One region of the Pacificimonas sp. ICDLI1SI03 genome, then DNA from elsewhere that is predicted to be linked to it. Evidence: predicted binding sites of a transcription regulator. Region 1 holds the regulator's gene; each other region holds the start of a gene.
What was found. Region 1 encodes LexA, which represses DNA repair genes until DNA is damaged. Its sites were predicted from a motif close to GTTCCNCNCTTGTTCT; they were not measured.
Positions count from the first base shown of each region.

Region 2: a site for LexA is predicted at 4,976-4,991, ahead of ACSMXM_RS09885 (ImuA family protein). Genes of this name have one in related genera too.
Region 3: a site for LexA is predicted at 3,948-3,963, ahead of ACSMXM_RS09275 (DUF3072 domain-containing protein). Genes of this name have one in related genera too.

Region 1 covers NZ_JBSQAU010000001.1:296,877-303,979, reverse strand. The annotation lists gene ACSMXM_RS01460 (molybdopterin molybdotransferase MoeA) at 1-1,088, shown strand, start outside; gene lexA (transcriptional repressor LexA) at 1,138-1,800, shown strand; gene ACSMXM_RS01450 (c-type cytochrome) at 1,948-2,328, shown strand; gene ACSMXM_RS01445 (MlaC/ttg2D family ABC transporter substrate-binding protein) at 2,339-2,968, shown strand; gene ACSMXM_RS01440 (gamma carbonic anhydrase family protein) at 2,965-3,534, shown strand; gene ACSMXM_RS01435 (DUF4170 domain-containing protein) at 3,543-3,776, shown strand; gene ACSMXM_RS01430 (D-alanyl-D-alanine carboxypeptidase family protein) at 3,797-4,798, opposite strand; gene ACSMXM_RS01425 (3-hydroxyacyl-CoA dehydrogenase NAD-binding domain-containing protein) at 4,994-7,103, opposite strand, start outside.
Region 2 covers NZ_JBSQAU010000001.1:2,033,649-2,040,751, reverse strand. The annotation lists gene ACSMXM_RS09895 (error-prone DNA polymerase) at 1-2,699, opposite strand, end outside; gene ACSMXM_RS09890 (Y-family DNA polymerase) at 2,745-4,286, opposite strand; gene ACSMXM_RS09885 (ImuA family protein) at 4,195-4,821, opposite strand; gene ACSMXM_RS09880 (hypothetical protein) at 5,323-6,321, opposite strand; gene ACSMXM_RS09875 (2OG-Fe(II) oxygenase) at 6,458-7,103, shown strand, end outside.
Region 3 covers NZ_JBSQAU010000001.1:1,900,190-1,907,292, reverse strand. The annotation lists gene ACSMXM_RS09300 (TraB/GumN family protein) at 111-992, shown strand; gene ACSMXM_RS09295 (murein hydrolase activator EnvC family protein) at 986-1,816, opposite strand; gene ACSMXM_RS09290 (23S rRNA (pseudouridine(1915)-N(3))-methyltransferase RlmH) at 2,151-2,573, opposite strand; gene rsfS (ribosome silencing factor) at 2,622-2,999, opposite strand; gene ACSMXM_RS09280 (nicotinate-nucleotide adenylyltransferase) at 3,006-3,611, opposite strand; gene ACSMXM_RS09275 (DUF3072 domain-containing protein) at 3,692-3,907, opposite strand; gene ACSMXM_RS09270 (TonB-dependent receptor) at 4,038-6,152, shown strand; gene ACSMXM_RS09265 (alkaline phosphatase) at 6,152-7,103, shown strand, end outside.

The DNA.
Region 1 (7,103 bases):
TTCTTGCGGCGCCGCTGATTGCAAAACTGACACAACCGCCCTTCGCCGCCTCGGCAATGGACGGATATGCCATCCGATGGGCGGATATGCCCGGCCCATGGACAGTTCGGGGCGAAAGCGCAGCCGGGGCGGGGTTTGCCGGCTCCGTCGAAAAGGGCGCCGCGATCAGGATATTTACAGGCGCTCCGGTTCCGGGCGGCACAGATACCGTGATCGTTCAAGAGGATGTGGAACGATCCGGCGATACGCTGACCCTGAAGGGGGGCGGCCCGCCAGAAATCGGCGCACATATACGGCCCGAAGGCAATGACTATTCCAACGGCCAGGAATTGCTCCCTGTCGGCAGTCTCGTATCTGCCCCTGTCGTTGGTCTGGCGGCCAGTGCGGGACATGCCCGGCTTCAGGTGCACGCCGCCCCGCGCGTCGCGATCATCGCCACCGGTGACGAACTGGTGCCCCCCGGAACGCCGCCGGGACCATCCCAGATTGTCGCCGGCAACGGCCCAATGATCGCCGCGGCCTTGGCCGCGGCAGGCGCAGATGTTGAAGATTTCGGCATCGTTCCGGATGATCGCGCGCAAATCCGCGACGCATTGATGCGTGCATCTAAATTCGACATCATCATCACCATCGGCGGCGCCAGCGTCGGTGACCATGATCTCGTCAAGGACGCTCTCGATGACGCCGGCGCCACGCTCGATTTCTGGCGCATCGCCATCAAGCCAGGCAAACCTCTGATTGCAGGAACTCTCGGCGCTGCCCGCCTGGTCGGGCTACCGGGCAACCCGGTCTCCGCCTATGTCTGCATGCTTCTCTTTGTCAGACCGATGGTTTTGGCCCTTCGCGGTGCGGATCCAGCGTTGGGCGAGACCAATGCACGGCTTGGCCAGCCCCTTCCGGCGAACGGGGACAGGCGCGATCATCTGCGTGCCACCCTCTCCGGCGACGTTGTGGCGCCGCTCGCAACACAGGACAGTGCGCAATTGGCGGCCCTGGCACGCGCGAATGCGCTGATCATACGTCCGTCCCATGCAAAACCCGCCACCACCGGCGAGTCGGTGCCCGTCCTGATACTTGACAGGACCTGATTTACCCCCTACCCGTTCTTCTATTGTTCATGGGAACGGAGCGCGAACGATGTTGACGGCGAAGCAATTCGAACTGTTGAGGTTCATCGACGAACGGTTGCGGAAGACCGGCGTTTCTCCTTCTTTTGAAGAAATGAAGGCAGCTCTCGATCTCAAGTCGAAAAGTGGCGTTCATCGGCTTGTCAGCGCCCTCGAGGAGCGGAAGTTCATTCGCCGCCTCGCGAACCGCGCGCGTGCGCTGGAGGTTCTGCGTATGCCCGAAGCCGAAGTAAGAAAGGTCGATTTCGGCGCCAAGCCGAAGAGTGTTCGGGCGGCCAACGATTCAGAACCGGATATCGTCGACATCCCGCTTCACGGCCGTATCGCCGCAGGTCAGCCCATTGAAGCGCTAGAGACCACGGAAACCCTGAGTCTGCCTACGTCCCTGCTGGGGAAGGGCGATCATTATGCGCTGGAGGTGTCCGGCGATTCCATGATCGAGGCCGGGATCTTTGACGGCGACTACGCCCTTATCGAACGGTGCGACGATGCCCGCACGGGTGACATCGTCGTGGCCCTGGTCGACGATAATGATGCAACCCTGAAGACGCTCAACAAGAATGGCGACATGATCCGGCTTGATCCTGCCAATAAGGACTACAAGCCGCAAAACTACCGCGCCAGCCAGGTGAAGGTGCAGGGCAAGCTGGTTGGACTGCTGCGGCGGTACTGACCGAGCTTTCGGCCGCGATATACAGCTACGCCGGGGCCGGCGCGGGCATCTGCGTGGCACTCCGAAAATTCATTTGAGAAATTCACCGCGAATTCATCGGATTCTTGCGATAGGAATAGCTACCTAGAGTGAGGAATCGCCTTTTCGATGTACGGTCATATAAAGTTTGCCATTGCCGCAGGCATTGCGGCCTTCATGTCGATCCCTGCCCTATCCGCGCCTGATGGCGCAGCGCTGTTCAAGACACGCTGCGGCGCCTGCCACTGGGATCCTAACGTTCCCGGAGAGAAGGTACGTCTGGGTCCTTCGCTGACTCGCCTGTCCGGTCGCGAAGCGGGAACCGCTGATTTCAAGCGCTATTCCCCGGCCATGAAGGCATCGAATATCGTCTGGGGGCGCGACAGCCTCGACGAATATCTGAACGACCCCAGAAAGACCGTGAAGGGAACCACAATGGCCTTTCCCGGTTTGAAGAAACCAGACGAGCGCGCGGCGGTCATATCCTATGTCCTGCGCGCCGGTAAGTAGGAGTATTTCCATGAAATTCCATAAGCCCTTCATAGCGGCCGCCCTCGTTTCGATGGCAGCCCCCCTCAGCATCCTTGTTGCGACGCCCGCTTCAGCGCAGGCCGCGACCGATAGCGACACAAAGGCCGCGTCGGCCTTTATCGACGGTTTGGCGGAAGACGCATTTGGCGTGATCCGCTCGGGCGACGCGCAGTCGCCGCAGACGCAGGAAGAACTGCGCAAGATGCTCGCCAGCAATTTCGACGTGAACTATATTGGCCAGTATCTGATCCGCCGCCACCGTCAGGACATCAGCGACACACAGTATCGTGAGTATATGAAGGTCTTCCCGCAATGGGTCGTCGCTACCTACACGAATAATCTGTTCGCTTTTGAGGATTCCGAACTGTCGGTAACGCGTGCCGTTCCGCGGGGAAGCCGCGGCGATGTTGAAGTCTACACGCGCATCACGCCGAAATCGGGCAACCCGGTCGATGCCGTCTGGCAGGTCCGTAAAAAGGGCGGCAGTGATTTCAAAATCCGCAACCTGAAGGTTTCCGGCGTCAATATGGCGCTGACGCAGGAACAGGATTTCAACGCCTATATCAGCCGCAATGGCTTTGACGGCCTTGTCACATTGATGAAGAAACGCATCAGTTGAGGTCCCGCCTCTCGACAGGTGAGGCCGCCTATGTGGACCCGTCGGCCCAGCTTTATGGCGACATAGAGCTGGGCCGTGGTTCATCCGTCTGGATGAATGTGGTCATGCGATCGGAGGCAGCGTCGATCCGCATCGGCGCCATGACGAACATACAGGACTTCGTCATGATCCACACGGATCCAGGCGGCCCTGTCACGGTAGGCGAACATTGTTCGATCACCCACAGGGCGACCCTTCATAATTGCACGATAGGTGATAATTGCCTGATCGGCATCAATTCCACCATTTACGGCGGCGCTGTGATCGGGAACAACTCCATCGTCGGGCAACACGCCTATGTGAAGGACGGCACGATCGTCCCGCCGAACAGCATCGTCGTTGGCAGCCCGGCAAAGGTCATTCGTACGCGCGAAAATTGGCTCGCGAACCGGTTGAATGCTGCCATCTATCACCGGAACGCCATCGCTTATGCCGAAGGCGACCACCGCGCCTGGACCGGCGAGGACTTTGACGCTTTCATGCAGGATACAATGAGGCGCTTGCAGGCCGAGCAGGCGGCGCTATAGCGGCGGATATGAAACAGCACGACGCTTCAGACAGCAAATTGCATCTCGTGTTCGGGGGTCGGGTCAAGGATCCACGCGGACTGGAGTTCGAAGATTCCTCTGCACTCGATATTGTGGGCATCTTCCCCGACTATAAGACCGCTGAAAAGGCGTGGCGCGCTCATGCACAGCGCACCGTCGATGATGCGGAGATGAAATATCTGGTCGTGCACCTGCACGAACTGCTGGAACCCGAAGTTTAACTGCCCCCGGGCTGTTTAGCTTAATTTCCCGCGGTGGGCTGAAAGTCCGGCTCTTCAGCTTCATCCAGTGATCCCTGCGCGACGACCGGGTTCCAATTACCCAGCGCCTGATCCGGTTCACTCATATAGCTGGCGACCGTAACGTTGCGACCAAACTTCCGCTGCCGCAGAACATCGAACCCGGCATTGATCAGATTTGCCATATTGTCGTTGCGCAGCTTCGTGGACGGTGCGCCCAGCACAATACCGACCAGACGCTTGCCGTCGCGCTGAGCCGATGCCGCGAGCGTGAAGCCAGACGCGTTGGTAAACCCGGTCTTGATCCCATCGAGGCCCACCAGCTTACCGAGCAGCCGGTTATGGTTCGGCAACACCTTGCCGTAGAAATTATACTGCTGCTGCGAGAAAAACGCATAATAATGCGGATAATGCTGAATCAGATAGGCCGACATGGTGGCCAGATCGCGCGCCGTCGTGGAGTGAGCCGGATTAGGCAGTCCGGAGGCGTTGTAGAACGCCGTTGCATTCATACCGATCGATCGGGCTTTCTCCGTCATTTCCTGTGCGAAGGCGACTTCCGTACCTGCCAGATGTTCGCCCAGCGCAACCGCCACATCGTTCGCGGATTTCGTGGCGAGGACGCGGATGGCCTCCTCGACCGTCAACCATCCGCCCTTGCCCAGTGCCAGTTTCGAGGGGGGCTGCGCCGCCGCATGCGCCGACATGACGACCCGATCGTCCATCTTGATCTTGCCGGCGTCGAGCGCATCGAAGGCCAGCATCATCGTCATCACCTTCGTGATGGAGGCGGGATGACGAGCGGCATCCGCCTTGTGCGCATAGAGGACTTCATTCGTATCGACGTCCACCACGATGGCGGCATATTTTTCGATGTCGCTGAGAGAGCGTGCCTCGGCGGGTTGCCACATGCCAAGCAGGAGCAGCATCGTCGCGACGTAAAACGCCGCAGACACAGTCTGCCGCAACTTAAAGTGGTTCATCATGGTGGCCGCTGCCCGCATTTCATTTTCCTCCTGTCCCGCGCGACCATGACAGATGGAACATTAATATAAAAGAAATCAGCGGCCTGCCGTCGATGAAGCGAGTCCCCTGTGCGGTGAGCCGAGAGAAGCCAGGGAACCAGCCTGAAACTTCGGCAACAACCGGTGCGCGCGCGCATCGGCGAGACGCGGTACATCAAGCCCCTCCGATAGGGGTCAGGCGGCCATACGCCGGGTATTTCCACCGTAAAAGGTCTCGCCCCTCTCCGCCATGTCGCGTAGCATCTGCGGCGGCGCAAAGCGCTCTCCATGCATCTGAGCCAAACGGTCGAGTATCTGCACGACCCGGTCCAGGCCCAGCGTATCCATATGGCTGAACGGCCCACCGGTGAACGGCATGAACCCCCAGCCCAGGATCGCGCCCAAATCTCCGTCTTCCGGCGTTTCCAGAACATCCTCGGCAAAGCAGCGTGCACATTCGACCAACTGGCGGAATTTCAGCCTTTCCTGTATTTCCTGCACTTCTGGATCGGCGGGGCCATCCGCTGGCGGGAATGCCTCCCGCAGACCAGGCCACAGCTGCTTGCCGCCCTCGCCATAGTCGTAATAGCCTTTGCCCGATTTGCGTCCGGTGCGACCCTCCGCCATCATCTTCTCGACGACGTCGTCGGCTGCGCCGGGTTTATAGGCGTCGCCCATATCCTTCTTCATCTGCTGCATCACCCTGTGGCCCAGCTCGATCGACACCTCGTCGGATACAGCGAGCGGGCCGACGGGCATACCCATGTGTTTGCCGGCATTTTCAATCAGCGCCGGGCTTATACCCTCGCCCAGCATGGCCGTCCCCTCCTGCACATAGGTGCCGAAACAGCGTGAAGTGTAGAAGCCGCGGCTGTCATTGACCACGATAGGCGTTTTCCGGAGCTGCGCGACGTAATCCAACGCGTTTGCAATGGCTTCCGGACCGGTTTTTTCGCCGACGATGATTTCAACCAGCGGCATTTTTTCAACCGGGGAGAAGAAATGAATGCCGATGAACGTCTCCGGCCGCGACCATGCCTTGGCCAGTCCGGTAATTGGCAGCGTCGATGTATTCGACCCGAATATAGTGTCGGCACCGACGATAGCCTCTACCTTCTTCGTGGTCTCCGCCTTGATCTCGCGGTCCTCGAAAACCGCCTCGACGATCAGGTCGCATCCCGCCAGGTCGGCATAGTCGGTCGTGGGGTGGATGCGATCAAGGATCGGCTGCACCTTCTCGGCTGACATGCGCTTGCCCAGCTTGTCGGCGGTATATTGCTTGCCCTTTTCCGCAGCCTCCTGCGTACGGTCGAGGAGGACAACGTCGATGCCCGCACGGGCAGACACCAGGGCGATCCCTGCGCCCATCATGCCGGCACCCAGCATCCCCAACTTCTGGGTCTTCATCGGCGGAATGCCTTCGGGACGGCGCGCGCCCTTTTCCGCCGCCTGCTTCGATACGAACAGAGAGCGGACCATGTTCGCGGCCTGCGGATCCGCCACCAGCCGGGTAAAATATTTCGATTCCACGCGCAGTGCCGTATCCATCGGCAATTGCGTGCCCTCGTAAACGGCCGAAAGGATCGCAAAGGGTCCGTTCATATTGCCGTTGGTCTGCTTGATGGTCATCGCCGTGCCGCCGATGAAGGTCTGGGCGAAGCCGGGGCTCATGGCACTTGCAGGGCCGCCAGGGAATTTGAACTTCTTCTGATCCCAGGGCTGCACGCCGCCCTTTGGATTTGCTTTTACCCAGGCTTTTGCCTTCTCGACGATTTCTTTCAGGGGCGCAGTTTCGTGCGCCACGCCAAAACCCTGTGCCTCCTGCGGCGACATTGTTTTACCTTGCAGCAAATACATCAGCGCAGGCTGTACGCCGATCAGGCGCGGCAGGCGCTGCGTACCGCCACCGCCAGGCATCAGCCCGACCATGACCTCTGGCAGGCCCAGCTTTATCGTCGGATCATCCGCGACGACACGGTAATGACAGGCCAAGGCGACCTCCAACCCGCCACCCAGCGCCAGGCCGTTAATGGCGCAGGCGACTGGCTTTCCGCAGGTTTCCAGCTTTCGCAGGATTTCGTTCACGGGCCAAACCGCCTCGAACAATTGCGCCATTCGGGACTTGCCTGCTGTCGCGCCGCTTTCCTGCTGATCCGCACCAAAGTCGCCCATGCCCTTCAGGTCAGCCCCGGCCATGAAGCCGGATGGCTTGCCCGAGGTAATAACGGCGCCCTTGATCGCATCATCGTCGGCGATTTTTTCGACCAGGGTGCGCAGGTCGGTTTGGAATTGTGCCGTTATGACG
Region 2 (7,103 bases), 1.7 Mb from region 1:
TCCCACAGCGCGGCGCGCCGATCCTTTCCCAAGGAACGAAAGGCATCGGCAGCGGCAAGAATCTGGATGGCGGGAACGCCGAGGCCGGCGCGGGTGCGCACCTCCTCCACAGTTTCATAAGGGGATCCGCGCGCCGCCAGCAGTCGGGCGGCATCTGCCGCCTTAAACCCGTCGATCTGACGCAGACCGAGGCGGACGACGGCCCCTCCGTTTTTGGAAGAGAGGGGGGCAATCACGGTGGAATCCCAATCCGACATGTTCACATCGGGGGCCAGCACCGTCACGCCATGTTCGCGCGCATCGCGCACGATCTGGGCGGGCGCATAAAATCCCATGGGCTGAGAATTGAGGAGCGCCGCGCAGAAGATCGCCGGATGGTGGCATTTGATCCAGCTGGACACATAAACGAGGTGGGCAAAGCTGGCAGCATGGCTTTCCGGGAAGCCATATTCGCCGAAACCCTCGATCTGGCTGAAACAGCGGGCGGCGAATTCCGGATTATAGCCCCGTTCCACCATGCGCCCGACCATCTTTTCCTTATGCTCCGACACCATCCCGCGAGAGCGGAAGGTGGCCATCGCCTTTCTCAGCTTGTTCGCCTCGGCCGGAGAAAAGCATGCGGCGGTCATGGCGATCTTCATCGCCTGCTCCTGAAAAATGGGCACGCCCAACGTTCGTTTCAGGATGTTTTTCAGTTCATCCGGATCATGTTGGGGGCCGGGGGTGGGATAGACGGTCGGTTCCTTGCCCTGGCGGCGGCGTAGATAGGGATGCACCATGTCGCCCTGTATGGGACCGGGCCTGACGATGGCGACCTGAATGACCAGATCGTAGAATTTGCGCGGCTGCAGGCGCGGCAGCATGTTCATCTGCGCACGGCTTTCCACCTGAAAAACGCCAAGGGAATCGCCGGCGCACAGCATGTCGTAAACGGCCCCGTCTTCCTGATCGACAGTGGCCAGCGTGTAGCGGCGACCATGCTGCGCCTCGATAAGGTCGAAGCATTTGCGGATGCAGGTCAGCATGCCGAGCGCCAGCACATCGACTTTCATGATGCCCAGCGCCTCGATATCGTCCTTGTCCCATTCGATGAAGCTGCGGTCCGGCATGGCGCCATTGCCGATGGGCACGGTCTGGGTCAGTGGTTCCCGCGTCAGGATGAAGCCGCCGACATGCTGTGACAAATGACGCGGCATGCCGATCAGCTGGTCCGCCAGCCATATGGTGCGTTTCAGATGCGGGTCGTTGAGGTCGAGCCCCGCTTCCTTCACCTTGTCCTCATCGACTTCCGATCCCCAGCTGCCCCAGACCGTCCTGGCCAGCGCGGCGGTCACGTCCTCTGACAGGCCCATGATCTTGCCCACTTCGCGGATGGCCATGCGCGGACGATAATGGATGACGGTGGCGCACAGCCCGGCGCGGTCGCGGCCATAGCGCCGATAGATGTGCTGGATAATTTCCTCGCGCCGCTCATGTTCGAAATCGACGTCGATGTCGGGCGGCTCCTTGCGCTCCTCCGATATGAAGCGTTCGAACAAAAGCTCCGTCGTTGCCGGGTCGACGGAGGTGATGCCCAGGCAATAACAGACCGCGCTGTTCGCCGCCGATCCGCGACCCTGACATAATATGCCGATCCCGCGCGCATGGGCGACGATGTCGTTGATGGTCAGGAAATAGCGCGCAAAGCCCATCTTTGCGATCAGCCTCAGTTCCTTGTGCAGCAGTTCGTCGACCTTTGCCGGTATGCCGTCTGGATACCGGCCTTTCGCGCCCGCCCAGCTGAGGTCGGAAAGATGAGCGTCGGGTGTTTTACCGCCGGGGACGCTTTCTTCCGGATATTCATATTTCAGCTCGTCCAGGCTGAAGGTGCAGGCATCGGCGATGCGGCGGGTCTGGCGGATGGCATCGGGCCAGTCCGCGAACAGGCGCAGGATTTCGGCGGGCGGCTTCAGATAGCGTTCGCCATTCTGATCGAGGAGATCCCCTGCCGTCGCCACCGTCACCTTTTCGCGGATACAGGTCATCACGTCCTGCAGCGGGCGGCGCGACGGGCAATGATAATGTACGTCATTGGTGGCCAGCAATTGCAGGCCGTGCGTCTGCGCCAGACCGGCCAGCCGCCCGATCCGCGCCCGGTCGTCGTCGCGATAGCGAAACGCCGCCGCGACATGCCCCAGCATGGGAAGCGCGGACAGGCGTGGCAGGTCGGCCGCGAACGCATCCAGATCCTCGCCCGGAATGGCGATCAGGAAAATGTCGCGGGTCAGCCCCCGTGCCACGTCGGCCAGCCGCACATGGCATGCCCCCTTCGCCTGCCAGCCGCCGTCGGCATCGGTCATCTTGCCCGCAGACAGAAGATGGCAGAGGTCGCCATAGGCGGCACGGCTGCGGGGATAGGCGTACAGCGATGGCGCATCCATCAGATCCAGGCGGCAGCCGATGACGGGCGTCATCTTCGCCGTCTTCGCCTCACTATGCAGACGCACCACGCCTGCCATGCTGTTGCGGTCGGCAATGCCCAGCGCGTCATAGCCGAGGGCATAGGCGGTGGTGACGAGGTCGATCGGGTCCGATGCACCGCGCAGGAAAGAGAAGCTGGTGGTCAGCCCCAGTTCCACGAACTGCCCGCGCGGATTGGGCACGAACGTATCGGAGGCGCTGAGCGTCCGCTTGTCGGGCGTGGTCGGTGCATCAGGCATGGCGCATTACCGGCATGGGAATGATGCGCCGGGGAGCGCATCTTGTCATGCGTCCAGGCCGTGTACGAACCACAGGGGGGTGCCGCCGCGATCGTCGGAGGCCAGCCCTTCGCGGTACAGCCAGAAACGCCGCCCCTCCCGATCCTCCACCCGGTAATAGTCGCGCAGGCGTGTGCGTCCCGGTTCGCACCACCATTCCGGCGCGATGCGTTCGGGACCCTGCGCGCGGGTCACGTCGTGTAATTGCCGCCGCCAGCGGAAACGTGCGGGCGGCCCTTCAGGCACGGCATGGATGACCTCTGCCCGTTCGGGCGTATTCAACAGGCGCAAGGGTGCTCGGCCCTGTCGGTTGACGCTGCGTGCGTCCGGATGCGGCGTCGCGGCGGCGGCAAGAAAGGCCTCGCCGCGTTCGGGCACATGACTGCCCCGGGTTACGGACTGCAACACGGCGTCCTCTCCCAATCGGGCGGACAGGCGATCGATCAATGCGACGAACGCCATCTGGTCCCGTCCCTCGCCGCTCAAATCGTCTTGTATGGCGCCCAGCGGTTCCGCGCGCAGAACCTCCAGCGCGGCGCCATCGACGCCAAAGCCGGGGTCCAGCCGCTCCAGCTTGCCGTCGAACAGGCGAATTATATGGGCGGCATCGCGGCTGGCGCGGCTGGTCGCGACCTCTGCATTCAGGGCGCGCCCGTCGACGCGGAAGGCCGTGAAGCGCAAGGACCGCGCACCGATATGATTTTCGTCCATCAATGCCGACAGGTCGCCCGTCAGATCCTGCAATATCCGCATCAGCCCGGCCAGATCGCCGAGCGGCTCTGCCAGCCGCCGGATGCTGCGAAGGGGCGGGCGCAATTGTGCGGGGACAAGGGGTTCCGCCCGGCGCCCCATGGCCTGGTCCAGACGGGTGACGGGGTTGCGGCAGGGCTGTTCGACCTTGCGAAAGCGCCGGACCAGTGCCGCGCGCGGAACCGCCGCCAGCGCGCCAATCGTCTTTAGCCCCAGCCGTTGCAGCAGCTGCACCGTTTCGGCATCCAGCCGCAACGTGCCGACCGGCAGCGGTGCGAGCATGTCGGCAAGCTGGTCCGCGTGGCAGATCGTGTGCGCGCCGCCACTGTGGGACAAGGCCCATGCGGCGCCGACCGTCGGTGCCGCAGCCAGATGGATGTTAAGCCCGGCGCCGGCGAACATGCGGGCCATGTCGCCCAGCATGGATGCCTCCCCGCCATGCAGATGGGCGGAACCTGTGGTGTCGAGGAGCAGGGCATCGGCGCCATCCCTTTGTGTCCAGGGGCACCAGCGCTGTGCCCAGCCGGCCAGCCGGGCGAGATCGGCGGTATTGGCATCCGGGTCGGCATCCTCTACGGCAAGGTCCGGCGCCAGCGCGCGCATATCGGTAATGCGCCCGCCCCGGACCATGCCCAGCGCCGCCGCCGCCGGGTTCACGTCGTGAATGACGGGACCGTGCGTACCCTCCGCCGCCAGAACGAGCGGCCTATCCTGCGGCCAGTCTCCGCCTGACTTCCGCATCCAGCGATCCATCGCCAGATGCGGTATGAAGATGGAGACGATGCGCCGCCTCGTCATAGCTGGCCGTCCAGATGCCGGGCCGTTCGCCGCGTGCGCGGAACAGTTCCGCCCGCCAGCGCGGCGCGCCGGGGGCGGCACCATCGAAAGGGTGAGGCGCGGAAGGCAGCGAACCCACCCGCCAGCGCCGCCGCGCCGCCGACAGGTTCGCCGCACCGCCAAAGCGCATCAGCATGACGTGAACCCCCTGCCGCTCTGCACGTAAAGCGAGGCGCTTCGTCGCCGTGAAGTCGAGCGCCCGTGGCTCTCCCCACACCTCCCCTATAATGGCAGAGAGAGAGGCGCATTTCAGCCCCTCCTCCATGGTCCAGAGGACGTCGGCGGCGTTGCGCGCACAGGCAAGGACCAGCCGATCCCGCGCCAGACCGAAGCGTGCAAAGGCGTGTCCATAGGGCCGGCCGGTTTCCAGCGCCGACATGCGGTCCTGCACCCATAATAGCCCGCCGCGCTGCGGCACCTGTGCCAGAGCGAAGCCGATTGCGCCAGCATCGCGTGGAGGGGCAAACAGCTCTGCCAGCCGGGGACTGCCGGGCAAGAGGGGAGCATGTGAGTCGATAGCCGCAATAGGTGTCGAGTCGGCGGTCGATTCGGCTGGACGCACCTCGGCCCCTCGAATGAAATTATCATTCGATTCCAAAAGATGGATGGCCTTGATCCTGTCCACATTCATCAACCTGCACGCATTAAGTGTTCTACTTATGTTCCGAATAGAACGACAGCAGGCGATAGAGTCAATCCGGGGAAATCGGGGCAGGGTGGGCAGTCGGCCCAGGCATCGATGCCTTGCTGGTCGTGAAGGCAGACAGCCACACGGCATATTGGACTACGCAGGCGGAGGGGCAGATCGCATCGCAGATGCAGGCACACTCTCCAGCGACGAACAGCAGATGATTTTTCGCTATTTGTGGAGCGCCGCCGATCCCGAGGGGGCAAGATTTAATGACCGGTACGTTTACGTTCGGAAGTAGTCAGCGGGGTGGCGCGCAAACCTGCTTATTCAGCGTGAATTCAAGGGTGCCGGTGCTTGGGCGGACCTTCATAATAAAGGGCGGGCCAGCGGCCAGCTGACGCCAGCGGCCTGCGCTATCTGGCCCACCCACTGCGCCACCATTGCCACTTCCTGGTCGACGACGCTGCTCTTGGCGGCTTCTTCCTGAGTCTCGATTTGCGTTTTGAAATCGCCGCCCAGTTTTGCGTGCACGGCGAATGTCGGCCCGTCGACCATTTCCCGCAATTCCTGGGGACCGGCGCCCATATCGAACAGTTCTGACAGCCTGGCCAAGGTCTCGAAGCGCTCCTGGTTGAAGCGATTGCTGTCGAGGCTGCGCAATCTTTCGCGTTCAGAGGACAGCAGCATGGCAAACTGCCGCTGCTGAAGAAACCATGCCAGACCAGCATATTGCAAGTCGGTCATTTCGAATTGTTCGGCTGTGGACATGCCCAGATCCATTGGCGCGAACTGCATGATGTGGCGGTACAGCCGCCGTACCCATCGACGCCCCATCATGCCCTTCTTGTGCACCGAGTGCAGGAAGTTTTCGATGGAACCCGTCAGCAGCAATGCCCGTGCATCAGGGCGGGCCGACAAGATTGCGGGAATCAGGCTGTTCGCAACATTCGACGGCTTGATCACCACCATCTCTCCTGCGCCGAACGGGCGAGAAAGCAGGCGCAGTATCGGCACCAAGGCGGGCGATGCCTTCGAACCGGCGGCTGCCAGATCATTCAATATTCTCGGTTCGCTGAGGCCAAGGCTTTTTCCGGGAAGGTCCATGGCGCGCGTGAGCAAGGTGGAGCGGACGAATGCACTGTGAAAAATGAAATGGACCTTTCCCGCAGCAATATCATTCATCTGCAATTCGCTTGCCGCCAGCCAGACATTGTCGTTCTGGTTGCGGGGCTGATGATCGGCCAAAAAAGTCAGGCTGCGGATTACGTCACGGTCCAGACGAACAAATTCTACCCTTTCCCCTTGCGCATCATATCGATGGGGAAACCATTGAGGATTCCTGAGGATTTCGCCTGCATCCGGCACAAGTTTCTCCTCTGTCCTGCAATGGGGGGGCGGTGATTGGATCTGGTCTGCAGATCCTTCAATATCTACGACAATCGTGCAAGAGTGGCGCGATGAAGGCTGGCATTGTCCGAGCCGTTGACCAAGGTTTCGACGAATGAAGATCACTCTCAACCCCGACCTCGACGCCAATACCCTGGCGCAGGATTTTGCCAGGAAGGGGCGACTGCAGGTTCGGGATTTTTTCACGGCTGATACGGCAGAGGAAACCTATCGGCAGCTCGTTGCCGCCCCATGGTCTCTCGCATTCAACCACGGGGATCAGGTGCGCGAATTAAGCCCGCAGCAGTTGCAGCAACTTTCATCTCAGCAAAAAGCTGAACTTCAGCGGCTGGTGCACGAAAACGCAAAGCATAATTATCAGTTTCTATATAATCATTATCCCCTGTTTTTTAATTATTTCAAAAAACAGCAGGAAAGAAGCCATCTTTTTTCCATGTACGAATTTATCAACAGCCCCCTTATGCTGGAGTTTTTTCGTAAACTTACCGGACGCGAGGAAATTATGTGGGCCGATGGGCATGCAACGCTGTATCAGGCGGGGCATTTCCTTAAATATCATACGGACGAGAAGCCCTCCGATAAACGCGTTGCCGCCTATGTCCTGAATTTCACGAAGGCGTGGGGACGCGACTGGGGCGGGTTGCTGCAATTCTGGGACCAGAGCTATGATGTGGAGCAGGCTTATCGGCCCATTTTCAACGCCCTGAACATCTTTACCGTGCCGACCGATCATTCGGTCA
Region 3 (7,103 bases), 1.6 Mb from region 1:
TGTATTGGTGAAGTAATACAGTGTGTGAAATATTTGGTCAAGCCGGCTTCATGTCCCCGAAAGGGTTTACGCGGCACAAAGCAGCCGAGTTTTTTTAGGAGACTGCCTCTATGGCCCGGATTCTTGCCGTCCTTTCCGCCTGTCTGCTGGCGGCGTCCGCGAATGCGCAGACGTCGCCCATGTCCGACGCCGATCCCGCCCTGTTCAGGGTGGCGGATGACGATACGACGATCTGGCTGTTCGGCACGATCCACATGCTGGATGGCAAATCCAGCTGGTTCGACGAAGCCATACGCGACGCCTTCGATGAGTCGTCGGAACTGGTGCTGGAAACGGTCGAACCAGACGCGGCGACGTCTCAGCAGATCGTTCTTGAAAAGGCCATCGACCTGGAGGGGCCGACCTTGTCGGAAACCCTGCCGGCCACCACGATGGCCGCACTTACGGCGGAATTGTCGCGCGGCGGTATTCCGGTGGCGGCAGTGGAGCCGATGGACCCCTGGATGGCGGCGCTGACGCTGGTGCAGCTGCAATATCAGCGGCTGGGCTTGCGGCCGGAATCCGGCGCCGAGGAATTGCTGAAAAGGGCGGCGGCGGAAACGGGCAAGCCTGTCTCGGGGCTTGAGGATTTCGAGTGGCAACTGGATCTGTTCGATACCATGCCGGAGGGGGCGCAGATCGCCTTCCTGCAGGAAGGGATAGAGGAACTGGCCAATGCGGAGACGTTCATCGCCGAAATGGTAGCGGCCTGGAACGCAGGCGATATGAAGACGCTGAGCGGTCTGATGAACGAAGGGCTGCAGGCCAATCCCGACCTGCGCAGGCGCTTGCTCACCCAGCGCAATGCGAACTGGGCGGCATGGATTCAGGACCGGCTGGAAACGCCGGGAACGGTCTTCGTCGCCGTGGGGGCTGGCCATCTGGGCGGCGAGGACAGTGTGCAGGCGCAGCTAAAAACGCTGGGGATAGACACGGTTCGCGTGGATTATTGATCTGGTGAAGCTGCTGCCCTTCCGTCGGTTCCACCCCCCGCCTGGCGCCTGACATACAGCATCGGATCGACGGGCGTGCCGGCGCGTCGCAGTTCAACATATACCTCGCCATCATCGGCGGCGCGCCCGACAGGCGTTCCCCGCTCGACGCGCTGGCCCACGGCCACGCCGGTGCGTTGCAGACCGGAAAGAACGCTCAGCATTTGCCTCGGGTGCTCGATAATGACGATCTCGCCATATCCGCGAAAATCGCCCGCATAGGCAATTATGCCGGGGGCGGGCGAAGTTATGACGGCATTGGCGCGTGCCGCAACGCGGGTGCCCCTCTCCAGAACGCCGGCTTCGTTCGGCAAACCAAAGGCTCTGACAATCCGCCCCGTCGCCGGGGGACGATAGGCCAATTCGGCGATTTCCGCTGCGCTGGGACGATAGGAACGCAGCCGACGCCCGGGGCGGCGCGCCTCCCCCTCTCCAATGGCGGTCGTCAGACCCTGCAGGTCCACGGCGCGGGCGGCGAGCTCCCGCGTGCGTTGCCGTGCCGCGCGCGCCTCTGCGCCAATGTCCAACCCTTCCGCCCGCAGTGCCGCTTCCGCCCGGTCCAGTGCCGCAATGCGGGTGTCCAGCGTCTTCTTCACCTGCGCTAGTTCCTGGCGGCGGGCATCGGCGGCCTCGCGCAGTTTCCGGGTGCGGGTCAGTTGATCGTTCAGTTCACGCGTGCGCGCGGCGAGTTCGGGCCGCACGGCATCTATCAGGGCGGCAACTCTTGCCGTCTCCACCGCATCGCCCGGCGCCAGCAGTGCCGCTGCGGCGGGTCGGCGCGACATGCTCTGCAGGGCGGCAAGCAGGCGCGCAACCTCCGCCTGTTTTTCCGACAGGGCAGCCAGCTCGGTCTTGCGGCGGCGCTCCAGCAGCTCGATGCGACGCTCTATGCGGGTGGCGGCGCGTTCCGATGCCTGTACTTGAACGGCGAGATTCGTGCGACGCGCCCGCGCTTCTGCCGCTTCCGCTGCCTTGTCTTCGGCACGCCGGGTTAGCTCCCGCGCCTCCTCGTCCGCCTGCAGCGCGCGGCGCTCGGCCTGCTCCGCGTCCTGCGCCAGGGCGGGGTCGACGGCAAAGGCGGTCAGCAGGGCGATGAGGGAAAATGCTGCGCGGATGGCGCTATCCTTCGCGGTGATAGGGGTGGCCGGAAAGGATCATTTCGGCGCGGTAGAGCTGTTCGGCAAGCATCGCCCGCAACAAAAGATGCGGCCAGGTCGCACTGCCGAACGCAAGCAGCAGGTCCGCAGAGGCGCGCGTCCCCCGGTCGTGGCCGTCTGCGGCACCGATCAGGAACCTCGCCTCCCGCATTCCATCGTCTCGCCAGGTGCCGATGCGGGACGCCAACTCTGTCGATGACAGATCCTTGCCCCGCTCATCCAGAACAACGGTCACGAAGGGCGCGGGCGGCTCGGGAAACTTTCCGCCCGTCTCGGGAAGCTCGGTCAGGAGCAGCGGGGGGCGCACGCGCTTTGAATAGCGGGCGACCAGTTCGGCTTCCGCGCTACGGCCGATCTTTCCACGAGCGATGATGTGAAGGCGCATATAGTGTTCCTGCCCACGCCTTCTGGTCCTGCTGAGGTCGGGCGGCGGCTATTCTCCGATAGTACGTTCGCTGGGGCTCGCGCCATCAGGCGCTGCATCCATGCCCCACATCTTTTCCAGATTATAGAAGCTGCGAACCTCTGGCCGGAACAAGTGGACGACAATGTCGCCCGCATCGACCAATACCCAGTCGGCGGCGGGCAGCCCCTCTATGCGGACAGGATTGCCAGTGTCCTTCTTGATGCGTTCGGACAGTTTTTGCGCCATCGCCGCGACCTGCCGCGTAGAGCGGCCAGAGGCGATGATCATGTGATCGGCAATTTCCGATTTTCCAGCGAGCGGGATATCGACGATATCCTGCGCCTTGTCGTCATCCAGGCTGCTGAGGACGAGATCATGAAGGGCGTCGGAAGCGGCGTCGGGCAAGTCGGGTCAGTCCTTTTCGGTGGGAAGGTGGCGCGCCGCCCAATCGGGATCGGTCGCACGCAAGGCCGTGGCAGAGGTCGGATCGGTCGGGATATTCAGAAACACGATCGCGGGAAGGCTCCACTCGGTCCAGGTTTTGGCACGGGATTCGGATTTGACGAACCTCCGCAGCCAGCCCATCGCACGGGCGCGGCGGGCCGCCCCAAGATAGGCGGGGCGGGCCATTACCGCAATCGGCAGCGTGCGTGCCAGTGAACGCCAGTCGCGCCAGCGGTGCAGTTCGACCAGATTGTCGCTGCCGATCAGCCATATGAAGCGGTGCCGACGCCTGTACCTTTGGCGCAATGCCTTCGCCGTATCGACGGAATATCGTGTGCCCAGTTCCGTCTCCAGCGTGGTCACGCGGATGGGTGCCCCCCGTGCAATGCGGCGGGCGGAGGCATACCGCACGGACAAGGGCGCCATTTCCGCACGATTCTTCAGCGGGTTCTGCGGGCTGACCAGCCACCATATCTCATCCAGTTGCAGACGCTTCAGCGCCTGAAGGCTGATATGTCGGTGGCCGACATGCGCGGGGTTGAAGGACCCGCCGAGGATGCCGATTCGGCTCATGGTGCGGCCCTAGCACTGCTCGCGTGCAGCGTCATTCCCGCAGATGGTCGACGCTCACCGTGCCGGATCAGCGATCCTCTTCAGCTTCCGCGCCCGGTTTTCTCCTGCAGTTCGTCGATGCGCAGCGACGCGTCCGCCTTCGACAACGTGGCGTCGAATTCGACCCCCGCCTCTTCTGACAGGGTCTTCAGATAGCTTGCTTGTGCGCCGGTCATTTCCTCGTCGCCCGTGGTCCAGGTTTCCGGATCCTTTTCGGCATTCGACGTGGGGTGGGATTTCGGGTCTTCGTTTTCCATCGGTCTTCTCCTGGGTTCAGCCTGTGGCAAGAATGAAATTGTTCTTGAATTGTTCCGCCGCGCAGGACTTGCCGTTCTCTCGCAGGGCAGTAACAGGAGCCGGGACAGTATTTTCCCACAGGATTTCCCCATGCGATTTCGCGCCTCGCTGCTTCTGTTCGCCTCGATAATGGCGGCCCCCGTGATCGCGCAGGATGCCCCTGCACCGGCTGATTCCGATCCCTTTGCCGCGGTGCCTGACCAGATGCAGGCAGCCGGTACGCCGAACGATGCCTCGCTGGTGATCCTGAACAGGGATCTCCTGGAAGTTCTTTATCTGACGGAGCCAACGGAAATCGTCTCTCATGCACCGAATGCGGTCGCTGTGACGACGCCGGGATTTGGGTCGGGGAATTTCTATACCGTTCGCGGGCTTCGGGATGTCGGCACCTATGTCGACGGGGTCCGCCTGACGCGGCAGGAGGCCAATCATCTGGGCCTGTTTCAGATACAGCAGGCGACCGTGGCGACCGGACCCAGGCCGATGCTGGGCGCCCAGCAATCTGCCAACGGCTCGGTAGAATTTGCCCTGCGCCGGCCGGGGCGGGAAACCCATGGCTGGTTCGAGGGCTATTATGGTGAATTCGACCGACTGGCGCTTCGCGGGGCGATCGACGCCGTTACCGCCAATGAGGTCTTTGGCCTGACGGTGGAGGGTTATTATCAGGATACGGATGGTTATGTCGACAATCTGACCACCGGCGACCGCCTGAATCAGGAGGATCGCCATGGTGGACGCCTCGCCATGCGCCTCTCGCCTGCTGCAAATATCGAATGGAATTTGGCCGCTGCGTTCCTGCACGACGAGTCGCTGAATATCCTGAACTTCGACTGCGATCAGCGGTGCGACGATCGCTATGCAACGACCGGGCTGGGGGTTAGCCAGCCGGATCAGGGCGCCGCCTTTGCCGATCTGGGCTTTGCCGGGGACCGCGCGCGCAGGGGCCTTGGCAATGATCTCGATACGTTTCTTGTTACATCCGATTTCCTGTGGACGGGTAACGGGATCGAACTGCGCCTGCTGACCGGTTTTGTAGATCAGAGTCAGGAATCGGCCATCGATTATGCTGACGGGCGCAGCGCCGTAAGGTCTGGCGGGGCATTGCCAGCGGAGCGGGGTCTGGCGACCGGCGGACTGGTCCGGGTCGCCGATGAGGACCTGACCGAGTTCAGCCAGGATGTGGCGCTGGGCTTCGATCTGGCCAGTGGCGTTAAACTAACCATTGGCGCAGCGGCATTTGAGCGCGATGAAGACGGCGATGTAGGAAACTTCTTCGTCGATGCGGGCGGCGCGGCGCCGCAGATACTCGGACTCACCGATGCACCCTTCGATACCAAGGTGAAGGGCCGCTCCCTGCGTGCTGGCGTCAGCTACGGCACGGGAACTCCGTTGGAGCTGACCGCCGGCTTGCGGTACAGCGACGAGGACATCAGTGGCACCGGTTTCCGGGATTTTGGCGCCGACGAATGGTCGGGGCTTGTTTCCGCCCGCTATGCGCTGTCGAATGCCGCCGCGATCTTTGCGAGCGCCAGCCGCGGCGTATCCTCTCTCGATGCGGGTGCATTCGGAGCGAACCCCCGTGGCCCCGAAACCAATTGGACCTATGAAGGCGGCGTCGAGGCGGGACTGTTCGGCGGCGCGCTGGCGGCCCGCCTGAAAGGTTTCTATCTGGATGCTCAGAATGTGCGGGCGCTGCCCGGCTTCGGCGGCTTTGACATCGCCAACCCGGTACGCGACATGACCAATTACGGGGCCGAGGCCAGTATGCGGGCGGCGCCATTCCGGGGATTGAATCTTTCGGGCGCCGTGGGCTGGCAGAATGCCGACTTCGAAGATGGCAATGACGTTCAGCCGGTTGGGATGGATCCCCTTTATGCCCCTGACCTGACCGCTAACGGACAGATCAGCTATGACTGGTACATCGCGCGGGCGGAAAGCTTCGTAACCCCGTCGATCGGGTTCGAATATCGCGACGACATGGCGGTGGCCGCCGGTCCGGTGTTCGATACGGGCGGCGGTACGACGGCGGATGGCCGCGTGCTCATGAACGCCGGCATCTCCCTGCGCACCGATGATGATTGGTGGATCGTCTCCATCGAATGCGACAATTGTCTCGACGAGACATATGTCGACACCGCCGCCGCAGGCTTCGCCTATCTGGGCAAGCCGATGACATGGATGTTCCGCGCCAGAAGGAAGTTCTGATGTTTCGCTTGCTTGCCGCCCTCGCTTTGTGCGCGACGCCGGTTGCCGCCCAGGAAAAGCCGAAAAACGTGATCGTCATGATCGCGGACGGCGCCGGATATAATATGCTGGCGGCGACGCGCATGTGGACGGGGGCGAAGCTGTTCGCTGACGGAGGCGAGTGGCAGCGTGCGTCTCTGGCGACCTATGCCCTCCGGAACGGACCGGAGGGGGAGGGGCAGGATCCAGACCTGGTCTATACCAGCGAAAAGGCATGGGACGTGCGTCCCCTGTCGGGGGATTCCGAATGTGCAACCGGCTATGCTGCCGGGTTTGCGGGCTATGAATGGCATCGCTGCACCCATCCTGACAGTGCGAACACGATGTCTGCGATGGTAACGGGCACGCGCACCTATAATGGGGCCGTGAACGTAGACGGCTCCGGTACGCCAGAGCTTTCGGCTGCTGAAACCGCCAAAGCCACCGGCCGCCGCGTTGGCAGCATTACGACGGTGCCGTTCAGCCACGCCACGCCGGCTGCTGGCGGCGGCGCGCATAATGTCAGCCGTAATAATTATCATGAAATAGCAGCAGAAATGTTGGAATCGCCGACGCTCGACTTCATTGCCGGCGGTGGTCATCCCAACTTTGATTCCGATGGAGAGCCGGTCGGTGAGGGAGCCGCCGCTGCGGAACGATTCCGCTGGCTGTCATCAGAAAGCTGGTCGGCGTTGAACGATGGCTCATCCGGGTGGACGTTGATCCAGACCCGCGATGAAATTGACGATCTGGGCCGTTACGGCGGCGATGATCGCGTGATCGTCTTGCCACCGGTTGCAGCGGCGATGCAGGTGGAGCGCGCTGCGGCTGAAGGGCACGACCCGAAAACCGATGCGCCGGGAGAGGCGAAGCTGTTGACAACGGTGCCGTCCCTGACGGAACTGGCCGAGGCCGCCATGACGCATCTGGACC